Regions from separate parts of the Paenibacillus sp. FSL H7-0756 genome, predicted to be linked through region 2. Evidence: riboswitches for the same ligand, from Rfam matches in the RefSeq annotation. Region 2 holds a riboswitch; each other region holds the start of a gene.
The links. A riboswitch is a leader RNA that binds a small molecule or an ion and turns the genes downstream of it on or off. The one in region 2 is predicted to bind thiamine pyrophosphate.
Positions count from the first base shown of each region.

Region 1: it holds a riboswitch for thiamine pyrophosphate, as region 2 does, so the genes downstream of both, NST04_RS32910 (thiamine phosphate synthase) here and NST04_RS22325 (ABC transporter ATP-binding protein) in region 2, are expected to answer to the same signal.
Region 3: it holds a riboswitch for thiamine pyrophosphate, as region 2 does, so the genes downstream of both, thiC (phosphomethylpyrimidine synthase ThiC) here and NST04_RS22325 (ABC transporter ATP-binding protein) in region 2, are expected to answer to the same signal.
Region 4: it holds a riboswitch for thiamine pyrophosphate, as region 2 does, so the genes downstream of both, NST04_RS01445 (ABC transporter substrate-binding protein) here and NST04_RS22325 (ABC transporter ATP-binding protein) in region 2, are expected to answer to the same signal.

Region 1 covers NZ_JBBOVT010000003.1:1,630,638-1,638,695, forward strand. The annotation lists gene NST04_RS32880 (hypothetical protein) at 26-451, shown strand; gene NST04_RS32885 (S-layer homology domain-containing protein) at 631-1,881, shown strand; gene NST04_RS32890 (GNAT family N-acetyltransferase) at 1,960-2,487, opposite strand; gene NST04_RS32895 (amidohydrolase family protein) at 2,504-3,667, opposite strand; gene NST04_RS32900 (SDR family oxidoreductase) at 3,958-4,830, shown strand; gene NST04_RS32905 (hypothetical protein) at 4,990-5,526, shown strand; TPP riboswitch at 5,582-5,684, shown strand; gene NST04_RS32910 (thiamine phosphate synthase) at 5,814-6,437, shown strand; gene thiS (sulfur carrier protein ThiS) at 6,477-6,680, shown strand; gene NST04_RS32920 (thiazole synthase) at 6,711-7,475, shown strand; gene thiH (2-iminoacetate synthase ThiH) at 7,505-8,058, shown strand, end outside.
Region 2 covers NZ_JBBOVT010000002.1:1,302,290-1,310,347, forward strand. The annotation lists gene NST04_RS22300 (amino acid ABC transporter ATP-binding protein) at 114-863, opposite strand; gene NST04_RS22305 (amino acid ABC transporter permease) at 882-1,550, opposite strand; gene NST04_RS22310 (amino acid ABC transporter substrate-binding protein) at 1,550-2,404, opposite strand; gene NST04_RS22315 (DHA2 family efflux MFS transporter permease subunit) at 2,590-4,110, opposite strand; gene NST04_RS22320 (TetR/AcrR family transcriptional regulator) at 4,262-4,918, shown strand; TPP riboswitch at 4,985-5,087, shown strand; gene NST04_RS22325 (ABC transporter ATP-binding protein) at 5,221-5,991, shown strand; gene NST04_RS22330 (ABC transporter permease) at 5,972-6,748, shown strand; gene NST04_RS22335 (ABC transporter substrate-binding protein) at 6,745-7,806, shown strand; gene thiM (hydroxyethylthiazole kinase) at 7,831-8,058, shown strand, end outside.
Region 3 covers NZ_JBBOVT010000001.1:648,421-656,478, forward strand. The annotation lists gene rapZ (RNase adapter RapZ) at 1-581, opposite strand, end outside; gene NST04_RS02770 (ROK family glucokinase) at 627-1,577, opposite strand; gene NST04_RS02775 (DUF438 domain-containing protein) at 1,750-3,012, opposite strand; gene NST04_RS02780 (DUF1858 domain-containing protein) at 3,027-3,254, opposite strand; gene thiC (phosphomethylpyrimidine synthase ThiC) at 3,418-5,118, opposite strand; TPP riboswitch at 5,271-5,377, opposite strand; gene trxB (thioredoxin-disulfide reductase) at 5,427-6,380, opposite strand; gene NST04_RS02795 (tetratricopeptide repeat protein) at 6,429-7,877, opposite strand.
Region 4 covers NZ_JBBOVT010000001.1:328,153-336,210, forward strand. The annotation lists gene NST04_RS01430 (hypothetical protein) at 1-239, shown strand, start outside; gene NST04_RS01435 (sigma-70 family RNA polymerase sigma factor) at 423-1,034, shown strand; gene NST04_RS01440 (hypothetical protein) at 1,009-2,409, shown strand; TPP riboswitch at 2,482-2,592, shown strand; gene NST04_RS01445 (ABC transporter substrate-binding protein) at 2,742-3,815, shown strand; gene NST04_RS01450 (thiamine-binding protein) at 3,867-4,160, shown strand; gene NST04_RS01455 (ABC transporter permease) at 4,157-4,918, shown strand; gene NST04_RS01460 (ABC transporter ATP-binding protein) at 4,999-5,823, shown strand; gene NST04_RS01465 (response regulator transcription factor) at 6,330-6,932, opposite strand; gene NST04_RS01470 (sensor histidine kinase) at 6,929-8,058, opposite strand, start outside.

The DNA.
Region 1 (8,058 bases), on a different contig from region 2:
CAAATTGAAATAGGAGGAGATTACGATGGGTCATGTTTTCTTTTTTCTGCATATGATCGGGACGCTGGCGCTTGGCTTCTATCTGGTGCTGCCGTTTATCTTAAGCGGGACGGCTAAGCTGTCCTCCCCGGCGAAGGAAGGCACGCTCAGTGCAATCGGCGGATTCAACCGCTTTGCCCAATACGGGCTGGTGATTCAGCTGCTGACCGGCGGCTACATGATGACTAAGGGCGAGTATTCTGTACCTTGGATGATCATTGTTACGGTGCTGCTGCTGGCTATGTTCGCGTTCGGCGGGATTATGACCAAGCCTCTGCGCCTCGCTGCGGCAGGCATGAGAGAGAACCGTGATGTCTCTGCGGAGACCGCCAAGATCCGTACCATGAGTCTGCTGCTGATGGTCTCGCTGGTCGTCATGATCTTTTTCATGGTGTACAACACAATTATCTAATTAACCTGCTGCCGGATGGGCAGTGTGGTGCTAACAGCTCTGGAAGCCTCGGCCTCCAGGGCTGTTTCGTATGTCTGGAAGCACATTATTGGAGATTGTTCCCAACGGCCGTGGATTCCGCTACACTGTGATTAGGTGCTTAGTTCATTTAGGATCACATACATAGGAGAGTGGCAGTTATGATTGGAAGAAAAATAGTAACAGTGGGGCTAAGTCTGGGCTTGCTGCTGGGTTCAGGCGGGGTTATGTATGCGGCAGCCGATTATGAAGGACACTGGTCGCAGAAGCCGATTAGCCGCTGGCTGGAAAAGGGATGGCTGAAGGGATACGCGGACGGGTCAGTCCGGCCGGATCAGGCAATCACCAGAGCGGAATTTATCACGTTGATCAACGGGTTCGCCGGGCTAACGGCGGAGAGCAAGGTGAAGGCCGATTTCAGCGATCTTCCTAAGACGGACTGGGCCTACGAAGAAATCTCTAAAGCACTCGATGCGGGTATCATCAAGGGTTACGGAGGCACGATTCGTCCGGGCGATCCCGTTATGCGCCAGGAGGCGGCGATTATGGTGAGCAGATTGCTGTATTATGAGACGGGGAGCACGGAGGTATTATCCCGGTTCAGCGATAAGGATCAGATTGCAGGCTGGAGCCAAGCCGATGTCGCTGCTATGATCAATGCCGGAGGAATGAGGGGATACCCGGACGGACGGTTTGCTCCAAAACAAGCGATGACCCGGGCCGAAGCGATTGCACTGCTGGACTACTACAACGTCACAAGCGGCGGCTTGCAGAGTGTAAATATCGGAGTTTCTGAGGGGCTCGGAAGCTTTGAACCGGGAGCCATCAAATACTATAACAATGTCACCGTATCCGGCTATGATGTGCTGCTGCAGAATCTTAAGATATTTGGAGACCTGGTTTTGGAAGAAGGAATTGGCAACGGAGAGGTGGACTTGGATAGTGTTGAAGTGTTAGGCAAGGTCATCATACAGGGAAGCGGAGATCCCTCAGTGAAGCTCAAGAACACAACCTTGAACCAAGTGATTGTGCAGAAGAAGAGCGGAACTGCCCGCCTGGTAACCGAAGGTGCAACATCGGTGAAGGCGGTGTCAGTACAATCTAGTGTGATTCTGGAGGAGGGTGAGGGTACTGGTGCCGTGCTCACAGATATTGATCTGCCATCCGGCCTTGCAGCCGGGCTCGTAGTGACACTTAATGGCAATTTCGGAGACGTGAACATTGAAGCCAAAGGACCCATCCTCCACCTGCAAAAAGGCTCCATACGCACGGTTAAGACCGCGGCCTCAGCATCAGGGCTTAAGATAGAGCTGGATGAAGGGACAACGATTACTCAGGCTATTCTGAATACGTCAACGAAGGTTACGGGAACAGGCAGAGTTCTGGATGTAATCGTGAAAGAAGATGAATAGAATTCTGAATGAAGGACTGCTCTCTTCTAAAGGGCGTCATGAAGAGCATCAGGATCAGCATTGCTGCTCTGTATAGATCTATATCCCTTTACGCCCCAGATACTCCCGGTCCAGTATTGCATAAAAGTATTGGTTGACCCACTGGTTGTTCCAGTGTATTTCTTCCCGGAATACCCCCTCGCGGACCATCTCTAACCTGTCCAGCACCTGGATGGATGAGGTATTGTATTCATTGCACATAGCCACGACTCTGTGGGCCTTCCATTCTTCAAAAGCAAGCTTCAAGACCAGCTGCGCTGCTTCAGTGCAGTAGCCTTGCCCCCGGTATTCAGGGAAAAGACTGTAGCCCAGTTCCCAGCTCTCGCGCTCTTTTACATACCAGTGTATATGCACTTCCCCTACAGGGGTTGCCTCCGGGGAGGCGAGCCGGATCACGAATTGTTTGTGCCAGTCGCTATGGATTTGTTCCGCCACAGTCTTCCGGACGGCCTCCTTGTCGGTTGGAATCATATCCTCGAAGGGCCAGAGCGAGGTGCTGGTCTCCAGATCTGTGATGAAATCGATATCGTCCGGGGTGACCGGAGATAATGTGATTCTTGCGTTCATTTTGCAAAACCTCCTGCTAGTATGATTTCGATACGATCTTGCCGTCTTTCATTACGCATATGACCTGACGCAGGTTATTAATATCCGCCAGCGGATCTCCCCCGACGACCAACAGATCGGCCCTCTTGCCTGTCTCAATGGTACCGAGTTCATGATCCAGCTTACAGATTTTGGCACCGGATGAAGTGGCGGCCATAATAATCTGCATCGGGGAGAGGCCGGCTTGTCCTAACAGCTGGATCTCTTTCCACGGCATACCGGCTCTGTACCACGGAGGAGCTTCTTCGATAAAATCATCCCCCAGGCCAATCTCCCCGCCCGCCTGAATAAATCTCCAGAGATTATCCAGGCCTTGCTCCAGCAGCGGCGCTCCGAATTTGTCCTGGAACATCTGGAGTACGGTGAGTGTGGGGACGATTCGGATGCTCCTGCTCACCATTTGCCTTATCAGTTGATCGTCCAGCCGGTCGTAAATCATATGCGCAGCATCGCTGATCCCAGCATCCACCAGAATCTGAAGATTGCGCGCACTTGTAACATGAGCAGATACGTAAGTGCCCATGCTCCGGGCCTCCCGGCAGATCGCTTCAAGAATCTCCTGATTCAGCTGGGGCAGTCCGGCGGTAGCAGGATCGTAGCCGTCTTCCAGCGCTGTTTTGATGAAATGTATTCCTTGTTCCAGGACTTCACGGACCTTAAGCCGCGCCTCATCCACACTCTCTACGCCGATAGGTTCCTGACCACCGTAACCGCCTGGAGCCGTGAAGACCTTGCCAGACGTAAGAATTCTGGGAAAAGCACCGCTCTCCAGCTGCCGCGTATGTGTGACTACATCGTCAATCGATGCTGCCGTAGTCATTCCCTCATCGCGGATCGTAGTAATTCCTTCTGCAAGGCACGCGGCCAAATATTCCGTATGATATCCGTGCAGCGGCTCATTCTGTATGTACTTGAAGCTTGTATGGGCATGGGTGTGAATGAACCCCGGCAAAACGAACAGACCCTCCAGGTCGATCACTTTAGTTGCGGAGTCAGGCCCGGATCTCCCGTTAATGTCACTTTGCTGTGTTATGGTGCCGAAGCGGCCATTAACAATCTCAATGTTTGTATGATGCAGCGGCGGCCGTCCGGTTCCATCGATTACCGTTCCGTTCACCAGCAAGATGCGCTCATTTCCCATGGTGGAAGCGTCCTCTCCGTTAAGGTAGTTGTCTTTCCTCACAAAGTATAGGGCTTTCCCCCTAGCGGATATAGATAATATTCTTTTTGGAAACGTTCGTTGCTTACCGTACTATCGTTCCGCAACAGGTGCCGGTGAATGAAGATTGGTTGTTTGGGCGGCTGCCAAGTGTGGTAAGTAACATAACGTACAGCCAAGCAGGCACACTGCCTGATGCATAAACACCAGACCTTAAGCCATGCTAACATGATTAATCAACATTACTGTGGACAGCGAAAGGAGAATGGATTATGCCAGACACTAACAAACAACCTGTCAAAACCCTGCCCCCGCAGGTACAGGATCAACGCCCGGGAATTGAGAGTGAGATGAACCCGCTCCCGGAGTTTGAGACACCGGCGTATAAGGCAGCAGGCAAGCTGCTGGGCAAGGCCGCGCTCATTACCGGAGGCGACAGCGGGATCGGGCGTGCGGTTGCCGTTCATTTTGCCAAGGAGGGAGCGGATGTAGTGATCTCCTACTTGAACGAGCATGAGGATGCGGAAGAGACCAAGCGCCAGGTGGAGCAGGAGGGCAGAACATGCATTCTGATCGCCGGGGATATTGGGGACGAATGCTTCTGTCAGAGCCTGATTCGTCAAACCGTTGAAGGACTCGGCAAGCTCGACATTCTGATCAACAACGCGGCAGAGCAGCATCCGCAGGATAAGATTGAGGACATTACGGCAGAGCAGCTGGAGCGTACGTTCCGGACGAATATTTTCTCCATGTTCTATCTGACCAAGGCAGCCATGCCTCATCTTAAAAAAGGTGCTACGATCATAAACACCACCTCCATCACGGCGTATCGCGGCAGCCCGCAGCTGCTGGACTATTCGTCCACCAAGGGAGCGATTCTCAGCTTCACCCGTTCGCTGTCGATGAATCTGGCCGATAAAGGCATCCGCGTGAACGCGGTAGCGCCTGGACCGATCTGGACCCCGCTGATTCCGTCAACCTTTGACGCGAAGAAGGTCAGTGAGTTCGGCGGCACCCAGCCGATGAAGCGCCCGGGACAGCCTGAAGAGCTGGCACCGGCTTATGTATACCTGGCCTCGGACGATTCCTCCTATGTGAGCGGACAGGTGATGCATGTGAACGGCGGCGAGGTTGTCAACGGCTGATGGGTGTAGAATAAGATCTGGATGCAGATTTGTGTGCAACATATAAATTCTATTTTTAAAAAAGCCTAACCGCTTGCCGGCAGGCTTTTTTTCTGCGCTTGTAACTATTACAATATATTTCCGTCTATTTAGTTAATTGGATATGAAAAGGGGATTGGGATGCTTAGAAAAAAAGGATTCATTCTATCTGCAGCGGGGATTTTTGTTTTTCTGGTAGTGTTCATTTACTTGACTCCTTTTGCAGGGAGACTTGTGGCAAATACAAGATTGGAAGGAAAGGCAAAAAGCATTGGGGTTAGAATTACACAGGAATCACCGCCGCTACCCCTTGTTACTTCCGGGAAAACCCAAATTCCGGTTACCCAAAGCAGCTATTGCTGGGGGAAATTAGGATGTGCGGATTATATAGGAGGACAATCCATGGTACAGGGGGTTACTCCCACTGTTATAGAACCTGAGGGGGGGATCCATGTTGCTTTTACTTATAAACCGGCACCCGGCGGGTTAACCGTTCAGCAATTTGCCGATGATAAAGAAGTGCAAATTCCATTGCAGAACGGCTCTTTTAATGCTCCAAAAGAACAAGGCGTTTATTACTATGGCATATCAGCATTCTGGACAACCGAGGATGGTAAATTTTCAGAAGGGAGTTCATCTGTGGTTTTTGTAATTGAAGTAAAATCTACGAAAGAATAGCCCTAAGAGGAATAATATGCTAATATACAACAAGCAAGACGAAACAACCGCATAGAACGATCACTAGGGGTGCCGCAAGGCTGAGACGGGCGTAGTTGCCTGGACCCTTTGAACCTGATCTGGTTTATACCAGCGTAGGGAAGTGGAGAACGAATATTGCAGCGGGGGTATACGGCAAGTGCCGGTATTCCTGTTTCTATTCCAGACTGCTTCCTTTACGGGGGGCGGTCTTTTTTGTGTTGTGGAGTGGTGCAGAGTGAGCTGGAACAGACGGGAGGGGAAGGTCGTTGTACGAAATTCATGCGGTCTCGGATGGGCGGCTACCGCCTGAAGCGCTGGCTGAATGGGCCGCGGCGGTGCATTCTATGGTGGATTATATCCAGCTCCGCGAAAAATCCATGCCCGCCCGCGAACTGCTGGCGGCGGCGCAGCAGATGCTTCAGGCCGGAGTACCGCCATCGAAGCTGGTCATTAATGATAGGATCGATGTTGCCCTGGCCGCCGGGGCAGGCGGTGTACAGTTAGCCTGGCATAGCCTCCCGCCAGCCGCAGTGCGCGGCCTTGCACCGGGCCTGCGGATCGGCAGATCGGTCCACTCGCAGGAAGAGGCGGCGGAAGCTGGAAGGCAGGGAGCAGACTTCTGCCTCTACGGGCATGTGTTCCCTACGGCCTGCAAGCCCGGACAGCAGGCACGCGGACTGGAGCAGCTGGCCGAGGCTGTCCGCTGGAGCCGCATACCGCTGATTGCGCTCGGAGGGATTACCCCGGGCAATGCCGGAGCGGTGCTGGCCCAAGGGGCGGCTGGCATTGCTGTCATGTCGGGGATCTGCGGAGCTCCTGACCCGGTGGCAGCAGCCCGTGCTTATAGGGAAGCGGTTCACAGGGCGGCAGAGCAGTCTTGTAACCCATGATATGGATCAAGTAAAAGGCACAGCAGGAGGTGAACAGGCATGATTGTGACCGTTAACGGTACCCGCCAGAGGGTGGAAGAGAGCTGCCGGACGCTGGCGGATCTGCTGGCCCGGCCCGAGTGGGCCGGGAAGCTGGTCATTGTCGAGCTGAACGGCGAGCTTGCCGGAAGAGAGGTTTATGGCGATACGTTACTGAATGAAGGGGACCGGATTGAGCTGGTTCATTTTGTAGGCGGAGGCTGAACACAAAGACTTATCCCAGGAGGCGTTAAGATGCAAGATCCATTGATGATTGGCGGCGTGACTCTAACCAGCAGACTATTCATTGGCACCGGAAAATACAGCCGTAACACTCTTATTCCCGAGGTCATTACGCGCTCAGGCTCACAGGTCATTACCGTTGCCCTGCGCCGGGTGGACCCGGAGAGCAGTGACAATATTGTCAGCCATATTCCATCCCATATGACTTTACTGCCTAATACCTCTGGTGCGCGCACCGCAGAAGAGGCGGTACGTATTGCCCGGCTGGCGAGATCGGCGGGGCTGGGAAACTGGGTGAAGATTGAGGTCATCAATGACCAGAAATACTTGCTGCCGGATAACATGGAGACCATCCGGGCGACCGAGATCCTTGCAGCAGAGGGCTTCGTGGTGCTTCCGTACATGAGTCCTGATCTGTCCGCTGCCCTGCGGCTGAAGGCAGCGGGGGCTGCGGCTGTGATGCCGCTAGGGGCACCGATCGGGTCCAACCGCGGGCTGCAGACCAAGGAGCTGATCCGGATTCTGATCTCCGAGACGGATCTGCCGGTGATCGTGGATGCCGGAATCGGCAGACCGTCCGAGGCGGCTGAGGCGATGGAGATGGGCGCTGCTGCGGTCCTGCTCAATACAGCGATTGCCACCGCCTCAGATCCGCTGCTGATGGCAGAAGCCTTCCGTGATGCGGTATCCGCCGGGCGCAAAGCTTATCTCGCCGGACTGGGCCCTGTGGAGGAGACGGCGGCAGCCTCTTCACCGTTGACCGGATTCTTGGCCTGACAGATGGAATAGGGAGGAGAGGAACGGTTATGAGCTTTTATGAGACGATGGCCCGGCTGGAGCAGCTTCCTTACGGGACGCTATGGAGCCGTTATACGGCAGAGGATGTGAAGCGCGCGCTTCGTGCAGAGCAGGTGGATGAAGAAGGGCTGATGGCCCTGCTGTCACCGGCAGCGGAGCCTTATCTGGAGGAGATGGCACATAAGGCGCACCGGTTGACGCGTACGCATTTCGGCCATGTGATGCAGCTGTTTACCCCGATGTATCTTGCAGATTTCTGCGTGAATCACTGCACGTATTGCAGCTTCAGTTCTATCTATGATTTTCCGCGCAAAAAACTGACGCTGGAGGAGGTCGCCCGGGAAGCAGAGACCATCGCAGCCACGGGCCTGCGCCATATTCTGATCCTGACCGGGGAATCCCGGAGAGACAGCCCGGCCGGTTATGTGAGGGACTGCGTGAATGTGCTGCGCCGCTATTTTTCCTCTGTCAGCATTGAAGTGAATCCGCTCTCGACAGCCGAATATGCTGAACTCCGGGAAGCCGGCGTGGACGGTCTGACGCTCTACCAGGAGGTCTACCA
Region 2 (8,058 bases):
GTTTTCCACATACATTGCTCCGTATGCCTCCTTGCGAGAACAATGTATACTGTTTTTAACATACAGTAGCTCATGTACCGTTGTACCAGCCAATTTTATTTGGTTTTAAGCAATCACGCTTCCCCGCTCAACCGGTTGAGGAATTGCAGGGCGCGCGGGTTCTTCGTCTGCTCCAATACTTCCCGGGGGGTTCCCTGCTCCAGAATAACTCCGTTATCCATCAGGATGATCCGGTCGGCCACATCGGCCGCGAATTTCATCTCATGGGTGACGATGACCATCGTCATTCCTTCCCGGGCCAGCTGCTTGATGACCTTCAGCACCTCGCCGACCAGCTCAGGATCAAGCGCCGAGGTCGGCTCATCGAATAGCAGCACCTCCGGCGAGACCGCCATTGCACGTGCTATCGCTACACGCTGCTGCTGGCCGCCGGACAGCTGATGCGGATACGAGTCTGCCTTATCTGCCAGACCCACCTTGTCCAGCAGGGCCAGCGCTTTGCTGCGCGCTTCTTCCTTGGAACGCTTTTGTACCGTGACCTGTCCCTCCATCACATTGCCGAGTGCCGTCATATGCGGGAACAGATTATAGGACTGGAACACCATTCCTGTCTGCTGGCGCAGGGACAGTACGGTACGCTGTGGAATTTTGGCGCCCGGGGTGAAATCCAGCTTAACCGTGTTCAGCGTAAGACTGCCCTTATCGGGGGTCTCCAGCAGGTTGAAGCAGCGCAGCAGTGTGGTTTTGCCGGAGCCGGAAGGTCCGATAATGACCATTACCTGGCCGTGTTCAACGGTGAGATCCACACCTTTTAGCACCTCCAGCGGCCCGAAGGACTTATGTAAATCGCGTATTTCAATCATTCGTGTGCCTCCTTAACCTTAACTGGCCGAATACCGGTCCAGCCGCTTCTCCAAGTTATTCTGCAGCGCAGACAATACAGAGCAGAACAGCAGATAGAACAGCGCCGCTTCGCAATACAGCAACAGAGGTTCATAGGAGGTCGCCACAATCTGCTGGGCTTTTCTGAATATCTCAACATAAGTAATACTGGCCGCAAGCGAAGTATCTTTAACCAGGCTAATAAAAGAATTCGATAACGGCGGAACTGACACACGGGCAGCTTGAGGCAAGATCACCCGGCGCAGTGCCTGCTTCCGGCTCATCCCCACAGAGAACGCGGCTTCCCACTGGCCCTTGTGGATAGACAGAATGGCAGCCCGGACAATCTCCGAGGAATAGGCCCCGACACTGAGCGTGAATCCGATAAGCGCGGCGATGAACGGATCAAGCACAATCCCGGCGGCGGGCAGTCCATAGAAAATAATGAACAGCTGTACCAGCAGCGGCGTTCCCCGGATCACCCAGACATAGAAACGGGCGAACAGCCTCGGAAGCCTCCAGGAGGACAGCCGGGCAAGCGCAGTAATCACCGCCAGCAGCAGCCCCAGAATAAAGGATGCTACCGCAAGGGGAAGGGTAAAAGCCACCCCCGCTTTGAACAGAGGCAGCAGTGAATCGAGAAATATTTGTATTTGGCGGTCATCCATCATTTCGATACGTCAGCGCCAAAATACTTCTCGGAGATCTTAAGGTAGGTTCCATCGCTCTTCATAGCAGTCATCGCTTCGTTCACAGCCTGTACCAGCCCGTCATTCCCTTTCAGGAAGACTGCAGCACTATGCGAGCCTTCGGCAATCTCATCCACCTTCTTGATCTTGACATCCGGTTTCTGCTTCTTCAGGTCGAGGTAGGACAAGCCGTCATTGACGGTAGCATCGATCCGGCCGGAGGTCAGCAGATCAATCGCCTGATTGAAGCCCTCGGTCGATACGATCTCGGCACCGTTGTCTGTGGCGATTTTGCCGAGGTTGCTGGTGAGCGACTGGCCGGCTTTTTTACCCCTCAGATCGGCGAAGGTCTTAATATCCTGATTATCCTCCGGCACGATCAGCACAGCCTTGGAGACAATATACGGATCGGAGAAATCATATTTCACTTTACGCTCATCGGTAATGGAGACTTCATTGAAAATCACATCGAAGCGCTTCGCATCCATCCCGGCAAAAATCCCGTCCCACTGCGTCTCGATGAACTCAGGCTTCACACCCAGGCGCTTGGTCACTTCTTCGGCGATCTCGACATCGAAGCCCGTCAGCTTGCCGTCAGCATCATGGAAGGTGAACGGTGCGTAGGTCCCTTCGGTGCCGATGCGCAGCTTGCCGCTGGCTTTGACGGCCTCCAGGGTGTTCTGCTCCCCGGAAGCTGCACCCTCTGCAGCCGCAGCCGTAGGCTCAGCCCCGGTATTGCCGCCCGTTGCTGTCTTGTCCGTATTGTTGCTTCCGCAAGCCGCAGCCGTGACCATGGTCAGGAGCAGCATAATAGTCAGACTAAGTTTTTTCATTCGATCAATCCCCTCTCGTATCTTCTTTATAGACACCGTATATTGATTTCCATAGCTTAGCTTGCCCCAATTTCTTCTCCTGCATCAGGATCTCCAGAAGAGAAATCAACACAAAAAGCGACTCTCCGGGAAAAGGAGAATCGCTCTCATTGGACTACATAAGCTCTACTTCTATATGGGCATTACTACACGTGCATGATTTCTGGCGTCGCCTGTTCCTTGGAACGTTCAGTTCCGGCATGGCGGCCCCGGCGCAGCAGCAGTCCAAGGACCGCACCGCCAAGCGCGACAAACATCATAATGTGGAACGTGTCCGCGAAGCCCTGAGATAATACGGTTTGCTTAGCCAGCAGCAGCGCTTGCTGTGAAGCGCCTGCGGTGCTTTTCCCGGCAGCCGCCGCCGCTTCCTGCATCTCTATGCCGCGCGCCGTTGTTCTTGCGGTCAGAATGGTAACCAGCGTCGAGACGGCCAGCGAAGTAATTACCTGCTGCATCGAGTTCGTCAGCGAGGTTACCCGGTTCACCAGATGGCTTGGCGCCTTGTTGAGCAGATGCGTGTTCATTGGCATCATCATCATACCCATGCCGGCCCCGCACATGATCAGCGGAAGAATCAAATCGCGGCTCTGCGTGGTAAGATCCACATGGGAATACTGGAATAACGCGCCGGAGACCAGACTGAGGCCGCAGACCACGAGCCAGCGCACACCTATCCGGTCGAACAGTATCCCGGCAATAGGCATCATCAGCCCGGAAGCGATCGCCTGCGGCAGCAGCGTCAGACCGGTATCAAATGCGCCGAAGCCGCGGGCCTGCTGCAGAAATTGCGGGAGCAGGAATAACGCGCCGTATAAGCCGAATTGGGCGATCCATTGCACGATGATTCCTGTCGTGAAATCTACAGATTTCAGAATCCGCAGCTCCAGCAGCGGTGTCTTGGAGCGCAGCTCTGCGATGACAAAAGCGATTAGCGCCACAGCGCCCAGCAGCAGCCCGATCAGCGTTTTCTCGGAGGTCCAGCTCTGAGCGCCTTGGCTAACTCCGTAAGTGAGCGAAGCAAAAGCCAGCGGGCCAAGAACCATACCTAGCTTATCCATGCCGGGCACGCTGTTCTTCGCCGCATTCGGCAGCTTGCGCAGTCCAATCAGCACCGCAATGATGCCAATCGGAATATTAATGAGAAAGATCCAGCGCCAGGAATGGTATTCAACCAGCCAGCCCGACAATACCGGACCAATAGCCGGTGCGAACAGGACGGGAATGCCCATAATGCCCATGACTACGCCAACCTTGCTTTTGGGAGCCAGTCTGTACACATAGGCCATCCCTACAGGGAGCACACAGCCGCCGCCCAGTCCCTGAATGACCCGGAAAACAATCAGCCATTCGGCGCTGCTTGGTGTAGCGCACAGAATCGAGCCTATCGTAAACACAATTACCGCCGTCAGGAAGACTGTCTTGGCCCCGAACCGGTCAGACAGCCAGCCTGACAACGGGATAACTGAAGCCTGGGCCAGCATATATCCGGTAACTACCCACTGCAGCGTATGCAGATCCGTCTTGAAATCCACCACCAGCCTGGACAAGGCTACGTTCATCGCCGTACTGTCCAGCACAACCATAAATACTCCGGCAATAATGGCCAGCAGCGGAACCAGAATGCTGGACAGCCGGAAATCGGCTTCCTGCTTCAAGGTCTGATCCATGTCTCTTCTCCTCCTAAAGCTGTCCGCGTTCTTCATTGACCTGCGGGCAGATTGTTCTATATAATGAGTGAACGGACAACTGTCCGTAAGTGCAATTCATAGTCTACGGACAATTGTCCGTTGTGTCAATTCTTTTCTGAAAGGGGTTCTCATGAAAAAGCCAGACACCGACGCTGCACAGCTCCAGCCGTCAGCTTCGCAAGCCATAGAATCCGCTTCGCCCATGTCCGCCGATCCTTATGTACAGCGGATTCTTGAAGCTGCCCGCCAGTTGTTCACCGAGAGCGGACTTGAGGCGGTCAGCATGTACAGCATTGCCAAGCGGGCAGGCATAGGGCAAGGCTCCCTGTACCGCCGTTTCACAGATAAGGGTGAGATCTGTTCTGCCCTGCTGAAGGGCAGCGCAGACCAATTCCTGTCCGGGCTGGAGCAGCAGGTGGCTGCCAGTGCCGGCGAAGCCCCGGCTCTCGCTCAGCTGCAGAGCAGCATTGAGCAGATTGCCGATTTCATAGAGCAATATGCCGAGTTGCTGAATATGATCAAAGCCGAGTTCACCGGCAAGAAGCAGCTGACCCAGTTTGAGCATCCTTTTTTTCAGCGGCTGGGCGTGATGATGACAGAGCTGCTGGAGCGCGCTGCGGCAGGTGGTGAGATTATTGACATTGATCCGGCCTTTGCGGCCACGGCCTTAATCTCTATCCTCAGTCCCGATCTGTACCTGTATGAGCAGAAGCGGCACCACTCCTCCAAGCTGGACATCTCCAGGGGCATCGTCACTTTGTTCGTGACCGGTCTGGCGAAGCGCTGACCGCCTGCCCTTTACAAGAGGGAAATTTGTGGTATATTAAGTAGCAATTACGAATTCAATAGCAACATTATTCACTAGGGGAGTCGGCCGACTGAGACGGAGCTTAAGCTCCGGACCCTTTGAACCTGATCTGGATCATACCAGCGGAGGGAAGTGGAGCAGAATGTATCAGTGGTTCCCGTCACAGGGCCGCAGCTGACTGTACCTTCCGCCCCATTCATTGCCTCCGGGAATGAATGGGGCTTTTTTTGTGCTCCGCACAGTATCTATACCAATTTCAAGGAGGCTTCGTACATAGTCTTATGATCAATATTAGCAATCTGTCCTATGCCTTCGGGACCGGTTCGTCCCGGACCCCCGTCTTCTCAGAGCTGTCCATGAATGTGCAGCGCGGCGAATTCATCTCTGTCGTAGGCGGAAGCGGATGCGGCAAAAGCACCTTGTTCAAAATCATCGCCGGTCTGCTGGAGCCGGGCAGCGGCAGGATTATGCTGAACGGAGCCGAGTCCTCTGCAGCTGCGAAGAGGCTGGGCAGTGTGGCCTACATGCCCCAGCAGGATCTTCTTCTGCCCTGGCGCACCGTACTGGACAATTGTCTGCTGCCCTGGGAGCTCAAGCGCAGCCGGCCCAAAGCAGCCGCTATTGCCGAGATCCGCACCCTGCTGCGCCGCTTCGGCCTTGACGGGACCGAAGCGGCTTATCCGCAGGAGCTGTCGGGCGGAATGCGGCAGCGCGTGGCGGTCCTCCGCACCGTGGCGGCCGGAAACGACCTGCTGCTGCTCGATGAGCCGTTCGGGGCGCTCGATGCCATTACGAAGCGCTCGCTGCAGCGTTGGCTGCTGGAGTTATGGGCGGAGCTGGACAAAACGGTGCTGTTCATCACCCATGACCTGGAAGAGGCGCTCTTGCTCAGTGACAGAATCTATCTAATGACCGGCAGAGAGGGCAGCGGGATGCAGGAATTCTCAGCCGGTCTCCCCCGTCCGCGTCATCACAGTCTGAACTATGAACCGCAGTTCGCCGCCCTGCGCCAGGAATTGGAGCTGAAGCTATATGAGAACCGCCGCTCCTAGAAGATTGCTCCAGCATTACGGTCCGGCGGCCCTGCTCGCCCTGCTGGCGCTTGCGGTCTGGGAGTCAGTAGCCCGGCTGGGCCTGATTCCTCCCTTCATTCTTCCGGCTCCGTCTGCGATCTGCATGGCTTTGCTGGAGGAACGCCGCTTGTTATTCGGGGTGCATCTGCCTGCTACTCTGCTGGAGGTACTCACAGGCTTCGCATTGTCAGTGATCTGCGGCAGCCTGCTGGGGATCGCCATGCACCTGTTCAGTCCGCTGGCCAAGGCACTGTATCCGCTGCTGATCATCAGCCAGACGGTTCCGCTGATCGCCCTCTCGCCCCTGTTCATCATGTGGTTCGGCTATACCTTGTGGAGCAAGGTCGCCGTTGTCTTCCTGACTGCTTTCTTCCCGGTGGTCATCGGCACCTATGACGGATTGTCCAAGAACACGGACGCTTACCGGGAGCTCCTGCTTACCTACGGCGCGAGCCGCTGGCAGATTCTCGGGAAGGTGGGCGTTCCGCTGGCTTTGCCCTCTTTTTTCTCCGGACTGAAGCTGTCTGCTGTGTACTGTGTGATTGGTGCAACGATCGGGGAATGGCTTGGGGGCAGCCGGGGGCTGGGCTATTTCAGCCGCAGAATGGCCGGGAATCTGCAGAGCGCCAAGATGTTCGCCGCTGTTGTCTTATTATCTCTACTCGGTATCCTGCTGTTTCTGGCAGTCGCCGCACTGGAGAAGATTATTCTGAAGAAAAGAGGACGTTATTCATGATTACTATCCGCTATGCCCGTTATCTGCACCATGCAATTTCAAGGCCAGCCATGCTGCTGTCCGCTCTGCTCCTCTGTATGCTGCCTGTCCTGGCAGGCTGCGCCAATACGAACAATCCGGCGGCCTCCGGCTCCCCGGCTGGTACTGGAGCTGAAGAAGCAGCCCATAAGCTAACGATTATGCTCGACTGGTATCCCAATGCGGTTCACTCTTTTTTGTATGCGGCAGAGGCTGAAGGTTATTTCGCTGAGAAAGGTCTGGAGGTTGAGATTCAGATGCCGGCCGATACCAATGATGCGCTGAAGCTGGTTGCTGCGGGTAAGGTGGATCTGGCACTCAGCTATCAGCCGCAGGTGTTGATGGCACGGGGGGAGCAGATTCCGGTCAAGTCGATTGCCGCGCTGGTGCGCCACCCGCTGAATCATCTCATGGTAGCCGCTGACAGCGGCATTACCCGCCCGGGAGAGCTGTCAGGCAAGCTGGCCGGATATTCCTCCGTTCCGTTATATGAAGCGATGCTGAATACGATGGTGAAAAGCGACGGCGGGGACCCTTCCTCCCTCAAGCTGGTGGATGTCGGTTTTGAGCTGATTCCTGCCCTCTCCACCGGACGGGTGGATGGAATTATGGGCGGGTTCATCAACCATGAGCAGCTGATTCTGGAGCAGCAAGGCCATCCGGTCCGCTCCTTCAATCCCGTGGATTACGGGGTCCCGGATTATTATGAGCTGGTGCTGGCCGCCAGTGAGCAGGGACTGCAGGATTCGCAGGGCTTTTATCAGAAATTCGTGGATGCCATCAGAAAAGGCCAGCAGTATGTAGCCGGTCACCCGGATGAAGCGCTGAAGCTGCTGCTTGCCCATCAGGAGGACACCGCGCCGCTGGATGAAGTGATTGAACAGCGCAGTCTGGAGATCCTGCTGCCGCTGATGGATGCCGGTTCCCAGCCCTTCGGCTATCAGGACAGCGCATCATGGGAGCAGGTGAACCAGTGGCTGATGGAGAACGGCTTGCTGGCAGCGGATGTGGATATTAAGAATGCTTTTATTAATTTTTAAATTATACCTTCAGGAGGAATTCATATGTCTTATCTGTCCAAAGTACGCCAGGCGAACCCGCTGGTGCATAATATCACGAATATCGTAGTCGCTAACTTCACAGCGAACGGGCTGCTGGCTCTGGGAGCCTCGCCGTTCATGGCCGATGCCATCGAAGAAGTAGCGGATGTCGCCGCCATGTCCGGGGCGGTTGTGCTGAACATCGGCACGCTGAATGAAGCTGCCATCGCTTCCATGACCCGGGCCGGGAAG
Region 3 (8,058 bases), on a different contig from region 2:
ACCAAGTCAGCATCAATCGGAATCCCATACTTGAATCCAAAAGAAGTAATGTTAACCGAGAGGGTGCTTTTCCCCAGATGGGAGAAGCGTGACACTATTTTTTCTTTGAGCTGGACCGGCTTCATGCTGCTGGTATCCAGACACAGGGTAGCTGAGTTCTTCAGCTCCTCCAGCATCTGGCGCTCCATGCGGATGCCGTCCAGCGGCATGCCCTTGGGAGCAAGCGGATGATGCCTCCGGCTCTCCTTGTAACGCTGTACAAGCACTGAATCTGTGGCGTCCAGGAAAAGGATCTCACACCCGATCGTTGACTCGTCCTTGATGTAGGCCAAAGACTCCGACAGGGCGGTGAAGAATTCCCGCCCCCTGAGGTCGATGACCAGCGCCACCTTCGCGATTTTACCCTTGGACTGCTCAATCAGCTCTGCGAATTTCGGGATGAGCACAGGCGGAAGATTATCCACGCAGAAGAATCCCAGATCCTCCAGGCTCTGCACGGCAATCGTCTTGCCCGCACCCGACATGCCTGTAATGATAATCAGGGTGGCATGGGCGGGCAGGGTTTGCTCGAGGTCGGTCATTACAGCATCCCTCCCTATGTTTAGTATATGAATAATTCCGGTCTTTTAAGAACGCAGGAGCAGACCTGCCGCACCAATAATACCGGCGTCATTGCCAAGTGCTGCAGGTACAATCGTAACACCGGTCTGCAGAGGGGCTGGTGCCAGCTTAGCGAACACCCGGCGGACTTCATCGAACAGAATATCTCCTGCTTTGGAGACTCCGCCCCCGACGATAAATACTTCAGGGTTCAGAACCGCTGCGACGGAAGCCATCGATTTGCCCAGGTAGAAGGCCGCCCGGTTCACAATCCGCAGCGCAGCCTCATCGCCTGCCTTAGCGGCATCGAATACTTCCTTCGCAGCGATTTTTTCAACGGTAGACAGGGAGGTCCGGTCACCGCGTGCTACAGCATCGTTGGCCATACGGATAATGCCTGTCGCTGAGGAAACGGTTTCCAAACAGCCCATGTTCCCGCAGCCGCACTGGATCGCTTCCAGATCGGGCACCACGGAGATATGTCCCAGCTCACCGGCCAGGCCGGCAAAGCCCTGATACACTTTACCATTAATAATAATACCGCCGCCGACACCCGTGCCGAGCGTATAGCAGACGCAATTCTCTATGCCGCGCCCTGCCCCGCTCCAGGCTTCACCCAGTGCTGCCACGTTGGCATCATTGTCTATTTTGACTGGCTTGTTCAGACGACCCTCCAGAATGGAGCGGATCGGCACATCTCTAAATCCTATGTTGGGCGCAAGGATGATGATACCTTCACGAATATTCGTAAATCCGGCCAGTCCCGCACCCACACCAGCCAGCTGGTCCCAGGAGTACGGAGAGTCCTCCACTATCTGGCGTACATACTTCTCGATATTATCGATGACAGCATCAACGCCATCCGCAGTCCCTGTCGGACCTTCGTAAGTGTGCAGCAGGCTTCCCTCGGCATTACAGATTCCAACCTTAATCGTGGTACCACCTAAATCCACGCCAACGTAGATATGTTCAGACATGTTACAAGCCACCTTTTTCTATGCTAAAATAGTTAATCCTACGTACCCACTATAATAGAAGCCTCCCCTGCGGTCAAGGAAAGGCGATACACCCGGGTCACGGCGTAGCAAAAAGACTCTCAGGCGCCGCTACCCGCGTGAAAGTCCAAATGTTTCTTCTATAATAAATATGCTATTCCGACAAAATCCGCTTCTGGCCCTCAAGGGCACGGATCGGTGCGATATTCTGAGTGAATTCCAGTGTCCCCATATAACGGCCGTCTGCATCCCGCACGGCGAAATAACGGATATAGATGAATTTATCCTTGATGTTGATCCAGAAGTCCTCGGCATCCTTCACCCCGGCCTTGAAGTCAGCCAGCAGCTTCTCCACGACATGCACGCTTTGCGGCGGATGGCAGTTCTGCACCGTGCGGCCGATGACCGCCTTCGTCCGGGCGAAGATCCGTTCCTTGCCATGCGAGAAGTAGCGGACGACATCGTTCTCATCGATAAAGGTGAGATCCACCGGCAGATGATTCATCAGCGTCTCGAGCTGGTGGAGCGAGAGCAGCCCGGTCTCAAACCGGATGAAGCCTTGCGGGGACAGTCCTTCTCCCTCTGCCGCCGGCACCTCTGCACCTTCCGGTTCAGCCGCACGTTCCGGTACCCACACCTGCTCCGGTGCGGCCAGGCAGAAGCCGATCTCATCACTCTCGCGGGCGATCCGGACCCACTCATCCTCAGTCAGCTTATCCAGCGCCATCGGGAGCAGAATATTCTCTTCCTTGAAGATCATCTCGTTGACTTCCTGGATGATCTCCTCCAGCGAGGCGGCAATCTGCTCCGTCTCCCCGTTGAAGCTGCTTAGTGCCTTCTTGGCTTCCTTAATCATGCTGCGGATGCCGTCATCAACCCCCCACATCACTTTGGTAGGGCCGTAGATACCGTACTTCTCCAGGTAAGGGAACAGCAGATTCTCCTTGCGGCTGTAGTGCTTGTCGAGATCCAGCAGCAGGCTTAAGTCCTCCAGCAGCTTATAGATGATCTCATCGCTAGCGTTCTTCTTGAACTTATCCTTGTGCAGCGCGAGCCGGAAGTTGACCAGCCGCTCGATCTCCCGGTTCTCCAGCTTGAAGGTATGCACAGGGTGGCCCGGCTGCTCCTCAGGCTTCGCGGACCGGTGAATCTGCTCAATCGAGCCTTTGAAGATAGCGGTATGCACAGAGCAGAGGCGCTGTACCTCCTCTACCGGAATCCCTTCCTCAGTCATCAGAGAGTGCTCCATTGCGGAGATTTCCGCGACCGTCACATCACCTACCGCCTCTTCAAAACGCGCCTTGACCTCTTCCACACTTTTGCCTGCATGAAGCTCCTTGATGATTTCTCTCAGCATAGCCTGGCGGCGCGTCTGTTCCGGAATATCGACCTCGCGGTTATTAATCAGTTCGCTCATCGTAATCTCCCCTTCTATTCTATAATCTCGAAACCATGCTGCTGAAAGGCCAGCCGAACAGTTTCCAGCTCTATTTTCTTTAATTTCATTCCTTTGGACAGGGTCATGAATCGTCCTGCAGTCTGCAGCATTCCAGGCTTCGCAATATCACGGAACCCCAGCTCCACCATGATCTCAACCACTTCCGGGTGCCTGGTTACCAGCTCAAAGACCGATTCATCCAGCTTCAACGGTTTGCTCATTCTTTTGCACACCTCACTAATGAGAATCCTTCTCAGGTAACAGCTTAGCATAGGGTACGGGGGTGGATTGTGATTGTAATCACTAACTGTAAAAAGACTATCCCCGCAAGCCGCTCAGCTTGGGGGATAGCCTAAGAATATTATGATTCCGCTGTATTAGCAGCTAAGTTACAGTGATTTGCTCCACCCTATGGGAATTACGGATATCATGCGAAATCCGCATGCTGCAGAACTTAGGTCCGCACATCGAACAGAAATGCGCCTGCTTCGCCCCCTCCGCCGGAAGGGTCTCGTCATGATACGCAAGCGCCCTTTCCGGGTCCAGGGAGAGATGGAACTGGTCGCGCCAGCGGAACTCGAACCGCGCCTTGGACAGCGCATTGTCCCGGTCCTGCGCTCCCGGATGCCCCTTGGCGAGGTCTGCGGCATGTGCAGCAATTTTATAGGTAATGACGCCTTCGCGCACATCATTCTTGTCAGGCAGGCCTAAATGCTCCTTAGGGGTAACATAGCACAGCATCGCTGTTCCGAGCCCCCCGATCATCGCTGCTCCGATGGCTGAAGTGATGTGATCATAGCCGGGTGCAATATCTGTAGTCAGCGGCCCGAGCGTATAGAAAGGAGCCTCCCGGCAAATCTCAAGCTGCTTGTCCATATTCTCCTTAATTTTGTGCAGCGGCACATGCCCCGGACCTTCGACCATGACCTGAACATCGTGCTTCCAGGCTAGTAGCGTCAGTTCTCCCAGCGTCTCCAGCTCGGCGAACTGAGCCTCGTCATTGGCATCGGCGATAGAGCCGGGACGCAGGCCATCCCCCAGTGAGAAGGCCACATCATATGTCTTCATAATCTCACATATGTCTTCGAAGTGTGTGTACAGGAAGTTCTCCTGCTGATGGGCCAGGCACCAGGCCGCCATAATCGATCCGCCCCGGGAGACGATACCGGTCATTCTCCGGGCAGTGAGCGGAATATAGCGCCGCAGCACCCCTGCATGAATAGTGAAGTAATCCACCCCCTGCTCCGCCTGTTCAATCAGGGTGTCACGGTAGAGCTCCCAGGTTAAGTTCTCGGCAATGCCATTCACCTTCTCCAGCGCCTGGTATAAGGGCACTGTACCGACCGGCACAGGAGAATTGCGGATAATCCACTCCCGGGTGGTATGGATCTTGGAGCCGGTGGAGAGATCCATAATGGTGTCAGCCCCCCAGCGGGTTGCCCAGCGCATCTTCTCCACTTCCTCTTCTATGGAAGAAGTGACCGCAGAATTTCCGATGTTCGCATTGATCTTCACCAGGAAGTTACGGCCGATAATCATCGGCTCGCTCTCCGGGTGATTGATATTGGCCGGAATAATAGCACGGCCCGCAGCCACCTCATCCCTTACGAACTCCGGCCGGGTATTCTCCCGGATCGCAATATACTCCATTTCCGGTGTGATGCTCCCTTGCCTTGCATAATGCAGCTGGGTCACATTACCGCCTGCATAGGCCCGCCGGGGATTCCTGCTCAGTCCTGGACAAGCTTCCGCAGCTGCCCCTTCTCTGCGGATTCCGTTATCCTCCGGCCGGACCGCCCTTCCGGTGTATTCCTCCGAATCACCACGCTCCGCGATCCAGCTTGAACGGTGCGGCGGCAGCCCTCTCCGAATGTCCGTCTCCTCCGCGGCATCCGTATAAATACCGCTTGTGTCATAGACACGCAGCGGAGCATTCTCCTCTTCCCCGGCAACGCCTTCGGTTCTGCTGAGGCTGATCTCCCGCATCGGAACCCGGATATCCGTGCGTGAGCCCTCCACATACACTTTACGGCTGGCGGGGAATCCGGACAGATCTACCTCGCCGTTCTTCATTATTTCTGGCATTCTAATCTCCTCCTATTGGCTCTAATGAGCTTTTCAGATAAGATTTCACGCAGCAGACTGAGCTGAAGAATCTATAGATTCTTACAAATCAAAAAGCCGCTCCACCTGGAGCGGCTTTATTAAAGGAACAGCCAAATAAGACTGTATTCAAAAAAAGTCCGACTCCACTTTCCTACGCTGGTATAATCCAGATCAGGTTCAAGGGTCCGGAAATTCAATTTTCCCGTCTCAGCCTATTCAGGCTCCCCTAGTGGGTATCTTATCTAATTAAATACATTTTACCTGTGCGGGTAATTCTTGTAAACCCGTTATTTGTCCAGCGATTCGCTCCAGTCGTGCACCATCGTGCCTTCCAGGAACTTCTCGGCATCCATGGCGGCCATACAGCCGGTTCCCGCTGCTGATATCGCTTGACGGTAACGGGTATCCTGCACATCGCCGCAGGCGAATACACCAGGGATATTGGTCTCGGTGGTACCCGGGTTCACCACGATATAGCCGTTAGCATCCGTATTAATCTGCCCGCCCAAGAAGGCTGTGTTCGGCGTGTGTCCAATGGCTACGAACACACCGTCTGCCTCTACCAGCTCTGTCAGACCTGTCTCATTATTAAGCACCGTAAGACCCTTCACTCCGGTCTCTCCTACCGTTACTTCCACCGGGGTGCGGTTCAAAGCCCAGGTTACCTTGCTGTTATCACGCGCCCGGTCCTGCATGATCTTCGAGGCACGCAGCTCGGGACGGCGGTGAACCAGCGTTACGCTGGACGCAAAGCGGGTCAGGAAGCTGGCTTCCTCCATGGCGGAGTCTCCGCCGCCGACGACGACAATCTTTTTATTACGGAAAAAGAAGCCGTCACAGGTCGCACAGGTGCTGACCCCGCGTCCCACATTCTCCTGCTCGCCCGGGATGCCCAGATATCTTGCAGAAGCCCCGGTTGAAATAATAACCGACTCTGCTTCCAGTACACCCATCCCGTCCACGGTTACTTTGAACGGGCGCTGTGAGAAGTCCACCGACTCCACCCAGCCGTTCTTGAATTCAGCGCCGAAGCGTTCCGCCTGCTTGCGCATATTGTCCATCAGGTCAGGACCCAGAATCCCTTCAGGGAAGCCTGGAAAGTTCTCCACTTCTGTCGTCGTTGTCAGCTGTCCTCCCGGCTGCAAGCCTTCAATTACCAGCGGGCTCAGGTTCGCACGCGCCAGATAAATCGCGGCTGTCAGCCCGGCCGGGCCTGTTCCGATTACAATCGTTTTGTACATTACATTGGCCTCCTTACAAGTGGTGTGTGTCTTAGAACAACAATGGCTTCAAATACGGGTAGTGGACGGCGTTAAGCCGCCGGTTCCGGGCAGTATCCCCTTGGGTCCGGGAGCAGCCACAGGCTCCTGCTCTTCACCCGGCGAGCTGCCGGCTTCATTCAGGTTCTCCCCGATCAGCCGCTGGAGGCTGAACAATGCTGCCTCCTGCAGGCGGTCCTCCTGCAGCGGCTCCTGCTCCAGAACTCCGCGCAGCACCTCGGACATCTCCTCGTCCTCAATCCAGCGCAGCGCCTCGGTCACCTGGAGCTTCGTAGCGGAATCGCCGTAGCGTAGCGCCCAGAAGAACGAGGCGCGCAGCAGCGGATTATTCCGCACTTCTTCAGTGAACCTGCCTGTATTGCCCTTCCACTGCTTCAGCTGCTCCTGGAAGGGCAGCTGATAATTATAGCTGACAGTAGGCATCGGATGTCCTTCTGCCCGGACCTGCTGGAGCTGGGACAGGAAGAACGCCGGGACAGCGGAAGCAGGGTCCAGCTTGGCTGCCTGTCTCCAGCAGCGCAGCGCCTCATCATGTCTTCCGCTATTGCTTGCCGCCGCCGCACAGTAATGATACAGGCCGGCGTCTCCGGCGACCTCCTCATCCTTCAGCAGACGGCGGAAATGGCTGTAAGCGGCGGTATGCCGGCCGAGGATACCCATAGTTGTAGCCATTTTGAAAACATGCTCCTGATGGAACGGCACCGTTGCTTCAAGCATCCCCAGCAGCGTCTCAAGCTGCTCCTTGTCCCCTGCATACTGCAGGAAGATGGCCATATTGCACAGAGCGTGCAGATTGCCGGGGTCCTGCTTCAGCACCTCATTCAGACATTCCTTCGCCTTGGCAAACCGGCCCATATAGAAATGGGCGAGTGCCAGATTATTATGCGCAGCCAAAAAATCCGGAGTGCTCGCAGTGATCTCCTCCAGCAGCTCTACAGCCTGAGGAAACTTGCCCTCCTCCAGCAGACTGCGCGCCCGGTCATGCTCTACAACTCCCTCACGGCTGCGGATACGCACCAGCGGAGCAGGCCGATTCAGCTCATATTGCAGGAGCTCCATCAGTTCTTCGGATTCGGTCATGAACTCGCCGTCTGCATCCTCTTCCAAGTAAATGACCAGCGAACGCTCCGCCTCTTCAAAGCTTTCCATATTAGCGAAGTTATTAGCCATATAGAAATGGCATTCCGTCATAGCGGGGTCGATCTTCTCCAAAACATGGATAAGAATCTCGTTAGATGCGGTATAATTGCCCATCTCAGATAATATACCCGCCATATTGCAATGATTCACCGGATTATCCGGCTCATATTCAACAGCTTTGCGAAAATTTCTTAATGCCTTATCATATTGAAAGCGGTCCAGCGACCGAACGGCTCTTTCAAAGAAAAAATTGGCATCCAGAGTGACCGGAATGATATTACTGTTCTCCGCGACATTCTCTGAAGTTCTCTCAATCATGGAAGCAAGGCACCTCCCTTTTGTCAGCTTCCCTAGCCTTACACCTTACCTGATCGTTTCCATTTATGGTCTCGGCTGTCTTCTTCACACAGTATACCACATGTGGCAACGAGATTCTCAATCTCAAGAGAGTGCTGACGGGAGGGAAAAGCTCAAGTGGAAACGGCTTTGCTGTCCTTTC
Region 4 (8,058 bases), on a different contig from region 2:
CGCTCCTGATGGTGCTCACCGTGTTTACGGTCATCAGCGGGATTTACGGGATGAATCAGGTGATCGAGGATCTGAAGGGACAGATCGACTGGAGCAAAATGCTGGAGTACTCCGCGTTCGAGTATCTGGCTCTGTTCCTGACCTTCTCCGGGATCACCGTCAGTGTCGGCTTAACGCTGAGAGAGATCTGGAACGGCATCCGCAGCCGCCGCAAGAAGCGGCATTATACGAGGGATTAAGACACATCCGAATAGATAAACAAAAAAACAGCGATGCTTCCGCCAGGGGAGTATCGCTGTTTTTTGGTACGCATTCAGAGATCTTGTGAGTGATTTGTCTGCCATCAAGCGTAGTAACCAGTAGTTAGACATAATCAGCACTAGCTTCCACCTGAGGGATGGGAAGAATTACCGGAGGTTCATATGACACCTAAAGACTATGACAGCCTCTCCTGGCCCGGCAGGTTCAGCAGAGGAGATAAGCAGGCACTTGCCGATGCTATGGATTACTATGGAACGGATGTGCTTAGGCTGGTCAAGCGCATTCTGGGCGGCTGCGGGCGGGCAGAGGATGCTGAGGAATGTGTCAGTGATGTATTCTTAGCTGCCTGGAACAACATCGGACAGTACGATCCTGATCGGGCCTCATTCCGCACATGGATTCTAATCCTTGCCAAATATAAGGCGCTGAATCTGCGGCGTAAATTACAGCCCGGGCTTGATCAGACGATGGGCGAGGCAGCCATCCCCGTCCGGAGCAGCAGCAACACCGAGCAGGAAATTCTGCGGCGTGAGGCAGCGGAAGAACTGCTGCACCATATCAAGCAGCTTCAGGAGCCGGACCGCAGCCTGTTTCTGCGCCGGTATTATCTCTATGAGAGTCTGGATGAACTGGCTGAGGCTTTTGACTTAACGAAAAAAGCTGTAGAGAACCGGCTGTACCGGTGCCGAACCATTCTGAAGCAAACTCTGCAGCAGACTAAACCAAACAGAGAGGAGGACTTAGGCCATGAAGAAAGAGTTGACCACCGGTGAGCAGGAGCTGTTCGATCAGCTCGATGCGCTGGAGTTCAGTGAAGCGGAGCTGGCCTTGAACACGCTGACCGCCGAGCCTCAATCAGCCGCTCCATCGGAAGAGGAGCTTGAAGCCATAAGCAGAATCAAAGTGCGCACCTTGTCCCGGACCGGGACCGCTCCTGACGTACAGCGCCGCTTGCCTTCCGTCCGCAGAAGCCGCCGGCAGGCTTATACCGGAGTTGCCGCAGCCCTTCTGCTTGGCGCAGGGCTGGTGTTCACTTCGCCCAGCGTCCAGGCGGGCCTGAAGCAAGTGTTCAGCTTCTTGCCCGGCCTTCACACCGTAGTGGAGAATAGTCCCGACAGCCCGTTATATGTGCTGAAGAAGCCTTTCACCGCTGCTGTAGGTCGGGGTGAACTGACTGTCAACGCTATCCTTGTGCAAGAGAACCGCGCAACCATTAATCTTCGGGGGCAGAAGACTCGCATTATTAATGAATTTCAGGCAGACATCGGAGGAACCCGCTATACCTTCATGTTCAATTCGCGAACTTCCTCTGGAGGTCTCGACTGGGATGCAAGCTACAGCGCTCTTCTTCCCCATGATCTCACTTTACAGGCTGAAGAAGCGGTAACCTTATACATTAATAGCACGGTCATTGGACCGCTTGTCCTGGGGCCGCCGCAGACCGCCGATGACCTGCAGCAGCTCGGGGTCAGCGATGTCCAGCAGGATGTGCGGATTTCCGCTTTTCCGGTACGGCTGGGTGATGGGCTTGTCCGTGTTGAACTGGTCCCGGCTCTTCAGAAAACCGCATCCGCTGCATCTTCTTATACACTAGAGCCGCTAATGCCCTGGAATGGCACCTATGTCGAGAATGCAGCAGGAGTAAAAGTCTCTACCGAGCACTCTCCATCCTCTATAGGCTACTATTCTGAGCTCTTGTTCCGTGAACAGAAGGAAGCCGGAGGACATCCTTATACAGTCGTCATCCCTTACATCGAGGTATCCGATCAGGAAGCCGTCTCCCAGAAAGTTACCCTGCCGCTGCCCGCTATCGGAGAGAGCAGAACGCTGGATATTACTGCTGAGATCGCCGGATATCCGGTAGACTTCACCCGCATCACCCGCAGCAGTGAGACAGAGGTCAATGTAGATATAGACTTGAAATTTAACCCGGCGGGGGCAAAGTCACTTACCCATTTCTCTGTCAGCTATCCGGGCTCTAAGGAGCCTTATTCCTTTGGGTGGGAGGAGAGTGAAGGCACACCGCGTGTCATGAAGACTCTTAACCTGATTACAGAGCCGGGCGCGGATAAGCTGCGTTTTATACTTTCGAAGCCCATTTTTATATGGAAAGGTCCCTGGACTCTGCCGCTCAAACTGGAGGATTAAGACAGAGAGGGTGGACAACGGCGGGGCTGCCGTCTATAATACACCGTAAGAACATAGCAATACCTGTGAACTTTATAGAACCAGGGGTGCTGGAATTGGCCGGCTGAGATTGTATCCCACAAGATACTGACCCTTATACCTGATCTGGATAATGCCAGCGTAGGAATCTTCATTCGGCACAGTGCCTTAAGCGGTACTGCAGCTGAAGTCCCCTCACGCAAGTCACTGGCGTCCCGATCATCGGGACGCTTTTTTGATTCTAAGGATGTACAGGAATAAGGTTTCTGTAAGCTCTGAAGACCAGGGGTTGCTGGAAGGAGAGAGAAAGAGAAATGGGAGTCAAAAAAACAGTCACACTACTGCTCAGCTCCATGCTGCTGCTCACCGTAGCGGGCTGTGGCGGAGGGAACAACAGCGGCAATGCGGGGGCCAGCGCACCTGCTGCCGGGAACAGCACGGCTGCACCTGATGCAACCGCAGCCGCACCCACGGATGCACCTAAGGCTCTGACCCCGGTCAAGATTGCCCTGGACTGGACACCGAACACGAATCATACCGGCCTGTATGCTGCCAAGGAGTTGGGCTATTACGCGGAGGAAGGTCTTGATGTGCAGATTGTACAGCCTGGCGCTGCCGGGTCCGATACGATGGTCACTTCCGGCGAAGCTCAGTTCGGCATAAGTGCCCAGGAAGCCCTAACCCTGGCCCGGCTGCAGGATGTGCCGCTGGTGTCGATTGCTGCAATCATTCAGCATAATACCTCCGGTTTCGCGGCTCCGAAGGACCGCAATATTAAGACGCCGAAGGATTTCGAAGGCAAAACCTACGGAGGCTGGGGCTCCCCTGCGGAGCAGGCTGCCATGAAAGCCATCATGGACCCCGAAGGCGGGGATGTCTCCAAGGTGAAGCTGGTGAATATCGGCGAAGCGGACTTTTTCACAGCCGTGAAGCGGGATATTGACTTTGCCTGGATCTTCTATGCGTGGACCGGGGTAGAGGCCGAGCTGCGCGGCGAGCCGCTGGATATGCTGTATCTGAAGGATTACGCTCCGCAGCTGGATTACTACACCCCGGTGCTAACCACTAGCGAGAAGGAAATCGCCCAGCACCCTGAAGTGGTGAAGGCCTTCCTTAAGGCTACGTCCAAGGGATATCAGTACGCGATCGATAACCCGGAAGAAGCCGCGACGGTCTTGTCCGATGCTGTACCTGATCTGGACCCCAAGCTGGTGCTGGCCAGCCAGAAATGGCTTAGCCCGAAATACAAGGACGACGCCCCGCGCTGGGGCGAGCAGAAGCTTGAAATCTGGAAGAATTACGCCGACTGGATGTACGGCCTGAAGCTGCTGGATAAGCCGCTGGATGCGGAGAGCACGTTTACGAATGAATTTTTGCCGGAATCATAATCAACCCGCATAGCGGGAATCTTATACTTAACTTGAGAGGAAGGATTCATCATGGCTAATACATTGCTCAGCATTCAGGTCATTCCCAAGACACCGAACAACGAGGATTCTATCCCTTATGTGGACAAGGCCATTGAGGTCATTCAGAAATCAGGCGTGAAGCATCAGGTGAATCCGCTGGAGACCACGATGGAAGGCGAGCTGTCCGAGCTGCTGGATATTGTGCGTGACATGCATGAGGCGCTGATCGCCTCCGGCAGCCCGAGTGTCATCTCACAGATCAAGATCGCCCATAATCCGGGCGGCATCAGCATGGATAAGCTGACCGAGAAATACCGGCCGTGAGAAGCACCTGGAAGCTAGTGTGGCCGCCCTTTGTGGCGGTCCTCTTTTTTGTCGGGATATGGCAGTTATCGGTTATGCTGTTCGACATCCCAGCCTACCAGCTGCCCAGCCCCGCAGATATCGCGCGTGAGTCGAAGAACAATGCCTCCGGGATCTGGGAGCACACCGCCGCCACGCTGCGGCTGACCCTGATCGGCTTCCCGGTCGGCACAGGCATCGGCCTGCTCACCGCCTTGCTGCTGCATCTGCTGCCCTGGGTCAAGCGGGCGATCTATCCGCTGCTGATCCTCAGCCAAAATGTGCCCTCCATTGCGCTGGCCCCGCTGCTGATTATCTGGTTCGGGTTCGGCCTGCTGCCCAAAATCATCCTGATCACCCTCGTCTGCTTCTTCCCTGTAGCTGTTGCAGCCATGGGCGGGCTGGCCCAAAGCGACCGGGTGATGATGAATTATATGAAGATGGCCGGTGCGGGCAAGTGGCAGATCTTCACCCGGCTGGAGCTTCCCGGCTCCCTGCCCTCCCTGTTCTCCGGGCTCAAAATATCCGCCACCTATGCGGTGATGGGTGCAGTGGTGGCCGAATGGATCGGCGCCGACAAAGGAATCGGCTACTATATGCTGCTGCAAAAGTCCTCTTACCGTGCGGACCGGATGTTCGTGGCCATCGCCATCATCGTGCTGCTGAGTCTCGTATTATTCGCGCTCATTGCCCTGCTGGAGAGATGGCTGGTGCGCTGGAAGCCGCGTAAGGATGCCTAATGTGTACAGAAGGATCATCCACAACAGAAGTAACCATAATGAACTGAAGGAGGCTGGGCGAAGTGTCTGAGCTTACGAGGATTGAACTGGAGAAGGCGGACGGAGACGGACGCCTGCGCACTCAGAGTGTGCCGCCTGCGCTGGAAGTCAGCGGCATCTCCAAATCGTTCACGCACCGCCGCCGGGAGACGCAGGTGCTGAATCAGGTGTCCCTGACTGTGGAGCCGCAGGAATTTGTCTCCATTGTCGGCCCGTCCGGCTGCGGCAAAAGCACGCTGTTCCATATTATCGGCGGCCTTACGCTGCCCGATACCGGAACCGTCCGCATGAACGGCATCCCGGTGACCGGGCAGCGCGGCAAGATCAGCTATATGCCGCAGCAGCCCGCGCTGTTCCCGTGGCGCAGCACGCTCGACAACGTCCTGCTTGGCGCCGAGCTGCAAGGCGCCCCGCCGCGGGAGGCCCGCGAGGCAGCGCGCCACTGGCTGGCGAAGATCGGCCTCGGCGGCTTCGAGCGGGCCTACCCGCACATGCTGTCCGGCGGCATGCAGCAGCGGGCCGCCTTCCTGCGGGCCATGCTCGCGCCGCAGGAGCTGATGCTGCTCGATGAGCCGTTCAGCGCACTCGACGCGCTGACCCGCGAGCAGATGCAGCGCTGGCTGCTGGAGCTGTGGGAGGAGAACCGCCGCTCCGTGCTGTTCATTACCCATAACATCGAGGAGGCGCTGCTGCTCTCCACCCGCATCTACGTTTTCTCCGGACGGCCCGGCTCCGTCCTCCATACCGTGGAGGTCCCCTTCCCGCGTCCGCGCCGCGAAGAGATCGCCGATTCGCCGGAGTTCCTGCGGATGCGGCGCCAGCTCTCCCAGTGGATGCGCGAGGAGCAGGCGAAGAGCCAGACATAAGGAGCAAGCTGCTGCTAAGGTGAAATTGCAGGAACGATCGGGCTCCTCGCTGTGCCTAACAACAACCTTCGTGACTCGGCACTGCCTTGTCAGTAGCGGTATAACTCATCCTGATTGTATTTACTGCAATAGAATCTGCTATATTCCATTCAAAATTCACTTCTGCTGTATTTCGTACAGCAGATTTTTGTTTATTTGCCGCAAAGCACCACTTTCGCAGATTTCTGCTGTACAGAGTACAACAGAATCGGTTTTGCTGCGGATTCGGGGGACATCTGTTGTATAAATTACAATTGAGCTAACCATTCCATCCATAGCTGTATTACGTGCGATTAAAAGCAGCCAAAAACATAGTTTGTCTTCTATAGCTGCAATTGGTACAACTAAGTTAGCCCCAAATGGATGAAATCCAGGATAAACAGTTAGTTTAATTGCACCAAATACAGCTATATAGAGATTCGGCGGTACATCAGATGATTTAGTTGTACAGAGTACCCCAGGCTGTCTTACATCCAGCCCTTCTCCTCCGCCAGCCGCACGGCTTCAATCCGGGTCTTGACCGCAAGCTTGCTGAGGATCTCCGAGATGTAGTTGCGGACGGTGCCGTAGGAGAGGTGGAGCGCCGCGGCGATCTCACCGGCGCTGCGGCCCGCGGCGGCAAGCTTCAGAATCTCACGCTCCCGGTCCGAGAGCGGATTCTCTTCGCGCAGGCTGCCGAACACCAGCTCAGGCGAGACCTCGCGCCCCCCGGCCATCACACGGCGGATGGCATCGGCCAGCTTATCCACCGGCTCATCCTTCAGCAAATACCCCTGAATTCCGGCCTTTACTCCGCGCTCGAAATAACCAGGGCGGGCGAAGGTGGTCAGGATAATGATTTTGGTACGGCAGCCCCGCGATTTCAGTATCTCTGCCACCTCCAGGCCGCTCATCAGCGGCATTTCAATATCCATCAGGCATACATCCGGCTGGACACGTTCGATCAGGGCCAGCGCCTCCGCCCCGTCCCCGGCTTCGCCCGCCACCTCAATATCATCCTCCAGATCGAGCAGCGATGCCATCGCGCCGCGCAGCAGCCGCTGATCCTCGGCAATTATGATCCTGATCATGCTGTTTCCCCATCCTTTCCATCCTTCACTACTCTTGGTGTAACCACCGTTAGCCGGCTTCCCCCGCCGGGTCCCGGAGCCAGCGTCAGCGAGCCGTCAATCAGGGCCAGCCGCTCGCCCATCCCCTTCATGCCGTTGCCGTCCCGGCGCTCCGCCCCCCCTGAACCGCTCGCTTCTACCCCTATGCCGTTATCCTCCAGCGTAATCTGTACCTCGCCGGGTGTCATTACGATGCTAATCCGGCATTGGTCCGCACGGCTATGCTTAACGATGTTGGTAATCCCCTCCTTGATACAGAGGCTGAGAATACTCTGCGTCAGATCGGATACACCCGGCAGCGCTGCATCTCCCTCTACCTCAAGCGCGATCTCCGCGCTGCGCAGCATCTCCGCCGCCTCAGCCAGCTCTTCGGCAACTGAGACTGCACGCATCTCAGAGACCAGCTCCCGCACCTGGCGCAGCGCGGCCCGCGAGGTCCGCTGGATCTCACGGGCTTCCGCCTGCGCCCGCTCGGGATTCTTCACCACCATTTTCTCAACAAGCTGGCTCTTCAAGGTAATAAGCGACAGGGTATGCCCCATCGTGTCATGCAGATCACGGGCGATGCGCATCCGTTCCTCGCGCTTGATCATTTCCTTGATCTGCTCGTTAGCCTGGTCCAGCTCCTTCTCCAGCACCCGCCGCCGGTTAATGGAGCGGATGCCGAAGGGCGTGATCAGCATCATTATCGCAAATGGCAGCATGAAAAGGATATCCGGGCCATACACCTGCGGCAGGTAGAACAGGCCCAGTCCGGCCAGCACAGCGGTGAACACTGCAAGAGCCCGTCTGAATTGGCTCGTATCAGTATACCAGCCAATAAAGTTACTGGAGAAGAAGCCCATATACATGTTGTAGGGGCTATAGACTACGGTTAGCACGACAATAATCAGCAGCTGCACTCCCATCCAGGCCGTGTACGTTCTACCCTCCGTCCAGTAGAGCTGACGGTACGTCACCAGGAACAGCAGGACCAGCCCATAACCCGCCATCAGCTTGACCCCGCTATACCCCTGAAGGTTAAGAATCGGGAACACCAGATAGATCAGCCAGATATAGGGGAAGAAGCCGAATTTTTGCGGAAAGA